Regions from separate parts of the Devosia sp. UYZn731 genome, predicted to be linked through region 1. Evidence: riboswitches for the same ligand, from Rfam matches in the RefSeq annotation. Region 1 holds a riboswitch; the other holds the start of a gene.

Region 1 (4,837 bases):
AGGTGATCCACGGATGCCCGGTCTCGAAGATCATGGTCAGCATCTTGCGCCACAGATCGAGCGCCTTGACCGTCCGAAACACCTTCAGCCCGCCCCCAGCCGCCTTGGCCTCATAACCCTCATAGGCCGCCTTGAACGCCAGCCCATAAAGATCATGCAAGTCCGGCGCTTCATCCGGCGAAAACAGCGTCCAGTCCGCCCCCGCCTCGACGCGCTCCATGAACAGGTCCGGCACCCAATTGGCCGTGTTCATGTCATGCGTGCGGCGGCGGTCGTCGCCGGTATTCTTGCGCAGGTCGAGGAATTCTTCGATGTCGACATGCCAGGTTTCCAGATACGCGCAGACCGCCCCCTTACGCTTGCCGCCCTGGTTGACGGCGATGGCGGTGTCATTGGCCACCTTCAGGAACGGCACGACCCCCTGGCTCTCCCCGTTAGTCCCCTTGATATGCGCGCCCAGCCCACGAACCGGCGTCCAGTCATTGCCAAGCCCGCCGGAATATTTGGCAAGCAGCGCATTGTCCCTCACCGCCTTGAAAATGCCGTCCAGATCGTCCGCCACGGTGGTGAGGAAACACGAGCTCAACTGCGGCCGCAGCGTGCCCGAATTGAACAAAGTCGGCGTCGACGCCATGAAATCGAAGCTCGACAGCAGGTCATAAAACGCGATCGCCCGCGCCTCGCGATCGATTTCGCGCACCGCCAGCCCCATGGCCACGCGCATAAAAAACGCCTGCGGCAGCTCGAACACAGTGCGCTCGACATGCAGGAAATAGCGGTCGTACAGCGTCTGCAGCCCCAGATACTGGAACTGCATATCCCGCTCCGGCTTGATCGCCGCCGCGATGCGCTTGAGCTCGAACCGCGCCAGTTCCGGATCGATCAGCTCCGCCTTGATGCCAACTGCCAGATAGTCCGGAAAATACTCCGCATAGCGCGTCGCCATATCGGCCTGCGTCGCCAGTTCGGTGCGTCCGGAAACATAGCTCAGTGCCTCGCGGCGTAGCTTGTCCAGCAACAGCCTCGCCGATACCAGCGCATAATTCGGCTCGGTCTCCACCAGTGTCCGCGCCGCCAGAATCGGCGCGAGCGCCAGCTCGTCCAGCGAAATGCCATTGTAGAGATTGCGCCGGGCTTCCTCCAGAATGGTCTGCGCCGAAGTCCCCTCCAGCCCATCGCAGGCTTCGCCAACCACCGTCGCCAACCGCACTTCATCCAGCGGCACCAGAGTGCCATCCGCCAGCTTCATGCTTAGCGCCGAAGCCGAAGTTGTCACCGGCCTGCTGGCCGCGCGCGCTTTCGCATGCTCCTCGCGATAGAGCACATAGGCCCGCGCCACCTTCTGGTGCTCGCCGCGCATCAGCGCCAGTTCGACCTGGTCCTGCACATCCTCGATATGGAACACGCGGCCGTCCTTGGCGCGACGGCTCAGCGCGGCAAACACCTCCCCGCTCAGCCCCTCGACGATCTCATGCACGCGGCGGGATGCGGCCGCCTTGTTGCCCTCCACGGCCAAAAACGCCTTGGTCAGCGCCACCGCGATCTTGGACGGATCGAACGGCACCGTGCCGCCATTGCGCTTGATGATGGAATAGCCCGGCTCCGCCGCAGACCGATGGTCCGAAGCGTCATAGGCAAACTGCGCGACAGCGGTGTCAGCGCGCTCAACAATATCGAGTTCAGTCATGTGGACCCCAGAGACCCCGTAGGTGGAAGCGGGGGATGGGGACGCGCGCGAAGGGACCGTCGAGCGGCCACGGCTTCGCATGCGACCAACCGGACACCCCGCCGTGGACGAATTAACCTGTCGTGGCAGGTATCTGGCTGGCGTGCCGAAACACGCTTTCACAGTTGCGGGGGCAGCGCTGGACTGGAACCGAAGTTCGCACCAGCTTCCCTATTATCACCCGTCCTTGCGACCCGGATGACCACGACACACTATATCTTGTGTTCCTACCCGCGATTCGCGTCAATGACTTGTGACGGATTTTTGCCGGCGACCGACCGCCGCTGTGGACAGCGGGGATATAAAGAAATCCTTATATCTCAATTGACAGCCTTTCCGCCGCTAGTGCATGGTCGTCCAGCCCATGGTCCCCGCAAGGGGATAACAGGGAATCCGGTGCGGCTTTGCCCAGTCCGGAGCTGCCCCCGCAACTGTAGGCGGTGACGGGTGCTCATCAAGCCACTGGCGCAAGCTGGGAAGGCGAGCATCCGGCCACACCCGCGAGCCAGGAGACCTACCTTGGGATTGAACGCTCACAACACGCCAGTCGGGTGGACTGGTCGAGGACATGCCATGACGATCTCCCTGCTGCCGATAGCACCAAGGCCCCGGTTCCGAATGCGTCGCTCCTGACGCTCCGAACCTAGTTCCTCATTGTTTTTCGACGCCCAGACCGTGGCGGCCTATGGCCCGCCGGCGGGCGCGTAACCTTGCATCGGCACCACCATGACCAAATCCGCCAATCTCGGCTTTCCCCGCATCGGCCTGCACCGCGAACTCAAGAAGAGCCTCGAATCCTACTGGAAGGGCGAGACCCACGCCGACGCCCTCCACGCCACCGGCAAACAGCTCCGCGCCCGCCACTGGCAACTCCAGCGCGATGCCGGCATCGACATCATCCCCTCCAATGACTTCGCCTATTACGACCACATGCTCGATACCACCGCCATGCTCGGCGCCATTCCCCCGCGCTTTGCCGGCATCGCCGATCCGGACCAGCTCTATTTCGCCATGGCCCGCGGCACCGCCGCCGCGCCCGCCATGGAGATGACCAAATGGTTCGACACCAATTACCACTATATCGTCCCCGAGCTTCACACCGGCCAGCGCTTCCACCTCGCCAGCACCAAAGCCCTCGACCATTATCGCGAAGCCAAGGCTTTGGGCATCGACACCCGCCCCGTGCTGGTCGGCCCCGTCACCTGGCTCAGCCTCGCCAAGGCCAAGGATGGCAGCCTCGACCCGCTGTCGCTGCTCGATAGCGTATTGCCCCTCTATGCCGAACTGCTCGCCGCCCTCAAAGCCGAAGGCGCCACCTGGGTGCAGATCGACGAACCCATCCTGGTCCTCGACCTGTCCGACGCGCAAAAGCACGCCCTGCGCCAGGCCTATGCGACCCTGTCCGCCGCCGGTCCGCGCATCATGCTCGCCACCTATTTCGGAGCGCTGCTCGACAATGCAGAACTCGCCACGCAACTCCCGGTCTCGGGCCTCCACATCGATCTGGTCCGCGCGCCCGAACAATTGCCCCACCTCCTCAAGCTGCTCGACGCCGACAAAACCCTCTCCGTCGGCGTCATCGACGGCCGCAATATCTGGCGCGCCGATCTCGACCGGCAACTGGCCCTGATCACCACCGCCTGGGACGCCATCGGCCCTGACCGCCTGCAAATCGCCCCCTCCTGCTCGCTGCTCCACACCCCAGTCGATCTCGACGGCGAGACCGCGCTAGACGAGGAACTGCGATCCTGGCTGGCCTTCGCCAAACAAAAACTGGCCGAAGTCAGCGCCCTCACCCTGGCCATGCAGAAAGGCCGTGGCGCCGCCAAAGCCGCCTTCGATGCCAGCGCCGCCGCCATCGCCGCCCACAAGGCCTCGGCCCGCATCCACAAGCCGCAGGTCAAGGCTCGCGCCGCCGCCAAAATCGCCCTCGGCCGCGGCGGCGTCTTCTCCACCCGCCGTGCCTTACAGCGCCAACGCTACAAGTTGCCGCCCTTCCCCACCACCACCATCGGCTCCTTCCCGCAAACCGCCGAAGTGCGCGAACAGCGCGCCGCCTTCAAAAAGGGCCAGATCGACACCGCCACCTACGACGCCTTCCTGCAAGCCGAAACCGAACGCGCCGTGCGCATCCAGGAGCGCATCGGCCTCGATGTGCTCGTGCATGGCGAATTCGAGCGCAACGACATGGTGGAATACTTTGGCGAACAGCTCGACGGCTTTGCCTTCACCAAGAACGGTTGGGTCCAGTCCTATGGCTCGCGCTGCGTCAAGCCGCCGGTGATCTACGGCGACGTCAGCCGCCCTGCCCCGATGACAGTGCGCTGGTCGGCCTATGCCGCCTCGCTCACCGACCGTCCAATGAAGGGCATGCTGACCGGCCCGGTGACCATCCTGCAATGGAGCTTCGTGCGCGTCGACCAACCTCGCTCGGAAACCTGCCGCCAGATCGCGCTGGCCATCCGCGACGAGGTCATCGACCTCGAAACTGCCGGCATCGGCATCATCCAGATCGATGAGCCCGCCCTGCGCGAGGGCCTGCCGCTCCGCCACAGCGATTGGGACGTCTACCTCCGCTGGGCGGTTGACTGCTTCCGCGCCTCCGCTTCCGGGGTCTCCGACGCCACGCAGATCCACACCCATATGTGCTATGCCGAGTTCAACGACATCATGCCCGCCATCGCCGAGATGGACGCCGATGTCATCTCCATCGAAACCTCGCGCTCCGACATGGAACTGCTCGAAGCCTTCCGCGACTTCAAATATCCCAATGAGATCGGGCCCGGCGTCTGGGACATCCACTCGCCGCGCGTTCCCAGCCAGGCGGACATGGAAGCCCTGATGCGTAAGGCAGCGCAGGGCATTCCGGCGGATCAACTCTGGGTCAATCCCGATTGCGGCCTCAAAACCCGCGGCTGGCCCGAGGTCGAGGCTGCGCTGGAGAACCTTGTCGTGACCGCCAAAGCCCTGCGCCGTTAGTCGCTAGCGCCGCGCATAGTCTGTGACGATGGCATAGGCTTTGCGCGGCCCGCTCACATCGTGGGCAATGCGAAACCCAACGGGCAGATCGAACCGGTAGGTGGACGCATAGATATCGGGGGCACAATTGTG
Region 2 (4,837 bases), on a different contig from region 1:
GGGCCGGATTGGAGGGCGGTGATGAGGGCGGCGGAGGATTGGGGGTATGCGGGACCCGCGACACCCCCACCCCTAACCCCTCCCCTCAAGGGGGAGGGGGATAGCAAGTAGCCGGCGGCATCCAACGCCTTCAGCATCTCGACCGTGGACTGCGGGGCGTCGTAGCCGACGCCGTTGGCGAGGCGGCCGTCGCGGAGGGGGTAGTTGGCTAGGACGAGGGCGATCCTGCGCTCGAGGCGCGGGGTGGCGCGGAGGCGGGACCAGTTGGCGGCGAGGGCAACGGCGCGAGTGATGCCGGAATGGTCGGGGGTGTAGGCGGTCAGGGGAACCTGGCAGCGCTCGTGCCAGACGGCGTCGGCCTTGTGGCCGACGATGAGGCCGCCCAGGCGACCATCGAGTTCGGGCATGACGAGGAACATAGCCATGTCCTTGGAGGACAGGCCTTGCGGGTCGGATGCCCATTGCGCGTGGGAGCGGCCGGATTGGATCAGCTGGATGATGGGGGCGTCGGTGGTGGAAAAGGGGTTGGACTTGGCGTCGAGGGTATCGAGGCCGAGGGCGAAGCCGGTGAGGTTGAAAATGGCGGAGGGGGGGAAGGCGGTCAGCACGTTCTGGACGAAGCGGACGCAGGGGGCTTCCTTGAGCGAGGAGACGAGGATGGGGACTGGGGCGAGGTGCTGGCGCTCCAGTTCGACGATGAGGGCGGTGATGGTGGCGGTGCCGGCTCCTTCGAGGGCGGCACGGTAGAAGAGGATGGGGATGAAGTTCGCTGGCGCTTGAGTGCTTGGCTCACCCCCACCCTTGATCCCTCCCCACAAGGGGGAGGGAGACGATGAAGCCGAGAGATGCGCGCGCAGGGAGGGCTCGTTGGTCATGCCGAGGGCGGGGTGCCAGAGACCGAAGCGGGCGAAGGGGGTGAGCGTTAAGGAAGCAAGCGAGGCCCCCTCACCCGACGGCTGCGCCGTCGACCTCGCCCCGGAGGGGCGAGGTGAGGAAGAGGCGGCGACGGTTCGAAACGCTCGCAGTAGGGTATCGGCGTTGTCGGGGCCGCCGGCGATGAGGAGGGCGTGCAGGCGCTGCCAGTCGTCGGGGTGGATGGTGGAGCGAGCTTGCAGGATGGGGTCGGGATTGGCGTCGCCGGGGAGGAGGACGAGGGGAATTCTGGCGTTGGCGCAGAGGGCGGTGAGTTCGTCGACGCCGTATTGGAAATAGGCGATGCCGCCGATGAGGCGGAGGACGACGAGGCGGGCGTGGGCGACAGTCTGGTCGAGCCAGAGATCGACGGAGAGATTGTGGCTGAGGCGCAGGGTATTGGCGAGGCGCAACTCGGTTTCGCCAGCACGGTCGGCGGCGGCGGCGAGCATGGCCAGTTCGCTATCGGCGGCGGAGGCAAAAATCAGCGCCCCGGGCGATTGAGCGAGATCGATGGCTTCGCCGTCTTGCTGGATGGCGCCGGCCTGGGCGGAGAGGAGGTGCATTTAGAAATCTCCGCCGTAAATCGCGTCGGCGGGTCCCCCCACCCCTGTCCCCTCCCCACGAGGGGGAGGGAGACGGCTCGTCTCGGCATTGTCGCGCAAGCTAATCAGGCGGCGACCTTGGTGGCCGCTTGCAGGCTGGCGGTGATGGCGGCGTGGTCGAGGGGGCTTTCGCCGATGACGACCAGGGCGGTTTCGCGCAGTTCGCCGTTGCGCCAAGGGCGGTCGAAATAGGTGGTGAGGCGGGGGCCGACGGCCTGGATGGCGAGGCGGGCGGAGGCGCCGGGGATGGCGGCGAAGCCTTTGAGGCGCAGGACGTCGTGGGAGCGGATGGTGGTTTCGATGGCGGCGAGGAGTTCGTCCTTGCCCAGGATCGAGGGGAAACGGAGCGAGAAGCTGTCGAAATCGTCGTGCTCATGGGCCTCGCCACCATGCTCTAGCTCATGGTGACTGGGGCGGTTGGCGATGTCGGACTCGGAGCCGAGCCCGAGGCCCAGGAGAGCGCCGATGTCGACATGGCCGTTATGGGCGTGGATCAGGCCGGTGCCGGGACGCATTTCGGCGCGGAGGCTAGCTTCGACCTTGGCAAGGGTTTCGGCATCGACGAGGTCGGTCTTGTTGAGGATGACCAGGTCGGCCGCCGAGAGCTGGTCCTCGAACAGTTCGCCGAGGGGCGTTTCGTGATCGAGCATGTCATCGGATTTGCGCAGGGCATCGATGGCGGCTTCGTCGGAGGCGAAACGGCCTTCGGCGAGCGCCGCCGCATCGGCGACGGTGACGATGGCATCCACGGTTACCTGCGCCTTGATCTCGGGCCAGTTGAAGGCGCGGATCAGCGGCTGGGGTAAAGCGAGGCCCGAGGTTTCGATGACGATGTGGTCGAACTTGTCGGGGCGGGCCAATAAAGCCTGCATGGTGGGGATGAAATCCTCGGCCACGGTGCAGCAGATGCAGCCATTGGACAGCTCGATCATATCCTCCTCGCGGCAGGTATCGTCGCCGCAGCCGGCGAGGATGTCCTTGTCGACCCCGATATCGCCGAACTCGTTGATGATCAGGGCGATGCGCTTGCCCTTGGGGGCGTGCGCCAGCAGGTGGCGCACGAGGGTGGTTTTCCCGGCACCGAGAAAGCCGGTGATGACGGTGGTGGGGATCTTGCTCATGCGGGAACACTCCGGGCGGCGGGCGCTTCGGCCCGCGACAGCAGTTCATTGAAGAAGCCGATCAAGGGGCCGACCAGCAGCCAGAACACGGCCGAGACGGTGAGCGCCGAGGCGGCAAACGATGTGGCCAGATGGGCGGGGACACTGCTGGCTTCCTCGGGCTGGGCGGGTGCGCCGATGATGTGGGGGACGAGAATTAATGCAGCCGCGATGGCGATGGCGGCTGAATTGCGCCATTTGGCCAGCAGCAGGAACGCCGCGGCGGTGGCAATGACAGTGCCCCACCACCAGGTTTGGCGGGCGACCAGATCGGCCGCCGGCATGCCGGGCAGTTCGGGCGGCAGGCCGAAAGCGGGGGCGAGATGGAAGGCGATCCAGCCGCAGAGGCCCCAGACGACGCCATTGGCGAGCGTGATTTCGATCTTGAAGATGACCGAGGCCGCAACAAGAACGAGGGCGAAGCCGAGGCAACCAAGGACATCGGCGAGGACCGTATAGGCAGTGCGCTCGAAACCATCCTGGGGCGCCCAGGCGTTTTCGTCGTGCTCGTGCGCTTCGGCGGCGACGGGCGCTGTTGCGGCGTCGGTGGTGGCGGCGTGCTCGTGCGCAGAAGCGGGCTCGGCGTTTTCGTAGACTTCGGCGGCCAGGATCAGGGGGGCGACTTTCCATTGCTGGAGCGCGGACATGACGAGGCCTGCTGCGAGCCCGGCTAGGACCGCAGCGAAAAAGATTCGCTGGAAGAGTTTCATTTGGTGTCTCTCAAGCCGCTGGGCGGCAAACGGTTAGTGGCAGGGGAAGCCCATGGAATGGCGGGTATCATGCGCGCCATTGTGCAGCCGCATGTCACTGGCGAAACCGACGCCGAACAGCAGCGTCATGCCAATGAGAAAGGCGAGGCCCCCGGCGATCAGCCGTTGAGAGATGGTCAGACCGGCAATGCCGGCAGTCTGGGTAGTAGTGGTCAAGGCAACACCCTCCGTGTGCATATGAAAGCGTGGGCGTTTTCCGCCCGGATATGTGTTGGCAGGTCTCCTGACTCGCGGTGGATACAGCTCCCCTCGCCTTCCCGGTGACTTTGAGCATCGGCCGGTCCGAAAACCGCGTGGCACTTTTCGGGCCGATGCTTGCCGCCAGTGGCATATGAGAGGAGCGCACCGCTTACAGTTGCGGGGGCAGTTCCGGTTTTGGCCCCTGATGGGTAATCCGCACCGTATTCCCTTTTAATCTTGATCCCGACAGCGCCTGGCCTGGTTCGGCCAACCATCGTCACGGTTCAAAATTTGAATCCCCTTGCCGCAGCGGGCGCGGGGAACCAACACAGGTTTGGTGTACGCCGCGGCGGCGGAGCGGTCAATCCGCCCCGCTGCCGATCGGCTCAATCGGCGGGGCCGGCATAGCTGACCGTGACTTCGCTGACGCGCACATCCAGCTTTTCGAGCAGGGGTTCGTCCGACGGAATGCTGACTTCGCCCGAGACCGCATCCACGTTGAGATCCTGGGGATATTCTTCGGACGGGGTAAAGCGCAGCGAGAGGAAGCAGCTCGCATCGTCGGCATTGGCGAGCGTGCCTTGATCGATCTGGCCATAGCCGCCGTAATCCCACCAGAAGCCCCCAATGGTGAAAGGCTTGCCATTGAGGGCGAGGACTTCTGCGACCGTCATGCCGACATGGACGCCGCCGGGGCCGTCCATCGTGGGTGGCAAGTCCACGAAGCCAAGGCCTTCGCGGGTGTCGTCGTTCATCCAGCCGAATTGCAGGGTCTTGTCCGGATCGTTGGGGAATACGGTGGTGGCGAGCATGTCCTGCCCCTCGGCGCCGGGCACCTGGCCGGTGACGACGTTTTCGGCACCGTAGGTCTGCTTCAGCAGGGCCTCGGAACTGTCAGGGCCGAAAACGCCGGTGCAGGAAAAGGCGGTTTTGTCCTTGGCCAAAGCCGGGGTGGCGACAAGGCAGGCGCAGAGCAAGGCGAGGGACAAGCGGGCGAGCATGAGGGGGTTTCCTTTGGGACAGAATTGCCTTGGCGGGGTCGTCTCATTATAGCCTAGTCGGCATATGAACGAGGGCTGAAAGTAACGTCGCCGATCAACTCATCGCGGCGAAAGAACTGGTGCTGGAACAGCCTGCCGATCGTTGGCGTTGTCGCGTCATCCCCCTACCCTGCTGGAGCCAAAATGGGCCTTAACTTCGCCACCCTCGC

Evidence for each region. Region 1 has a riboswitch for cobalamin ahead of metE (5-methyltetrahydropteroyltriglutamate--homocysteine S-methyltransferase). Riboswitches for the same ligand answer to the same signal wherever they lie in the genome.
Region 2: linked by a shared signal. The riboswitch ahead of ABIB57_RS22195 (CbtB domain-containing protein) and the one ahead of metE (5-methyltetrahydropteroyltriglutamate--homocysteine S-methyltransferase) in region 1 are both predicted to bind cobalamin.

The regions. Positions count from the first base shown of each region.
Region 1 covers NZ_JBEPOL010000004.1:254,395-259,231, reverse strand. The annotation lists gene ABIB57_RS11875 (ribonucleoside-diphosphate reductase subunit alpha) at 1-1,687, opposite strand, end outside; cobalamin riboswitch at 1,795-1,948, opposite strand; cobalamin riboswitch at 2,075-2,262, shown strand; gene metE (5-methyltetrahydropteroyltriglutamate--homocysteine S-methyltransferase) at 2,453-4,705, shown strand; gene ABIB57_RS11865 (DUF6314 family protein) at 4,709-4,837, opposite strand, start outside.
Region 2 covers NZ_JBEPOL010000010.1:47,556-52,392, forward strand. The annotation lists gene cobN (cobaltochelatase subunit CobN) at 1-1,478, opposite strand, end outside; gene cobW (cobalamin biosynthesis protein CobW) at 1,583-2,638, opposite strand; gene ABIB57_RS22190 (CbtA family protein) at 2,635-3,387, opposite strand; gene ABIB57_RS22195 (CbtB domain-containing protein) at 3,421-3,603, opposite strand; cobalamin riboswitch at 3,644-3,914, opposite strand; gene ABIB57_RS22200 (hypothetical protein) at 4,014-4,628, opposite strand; gene ABIB57_RS22205 (DMT family protein) at 4,812-4,837, shown strand, end outside.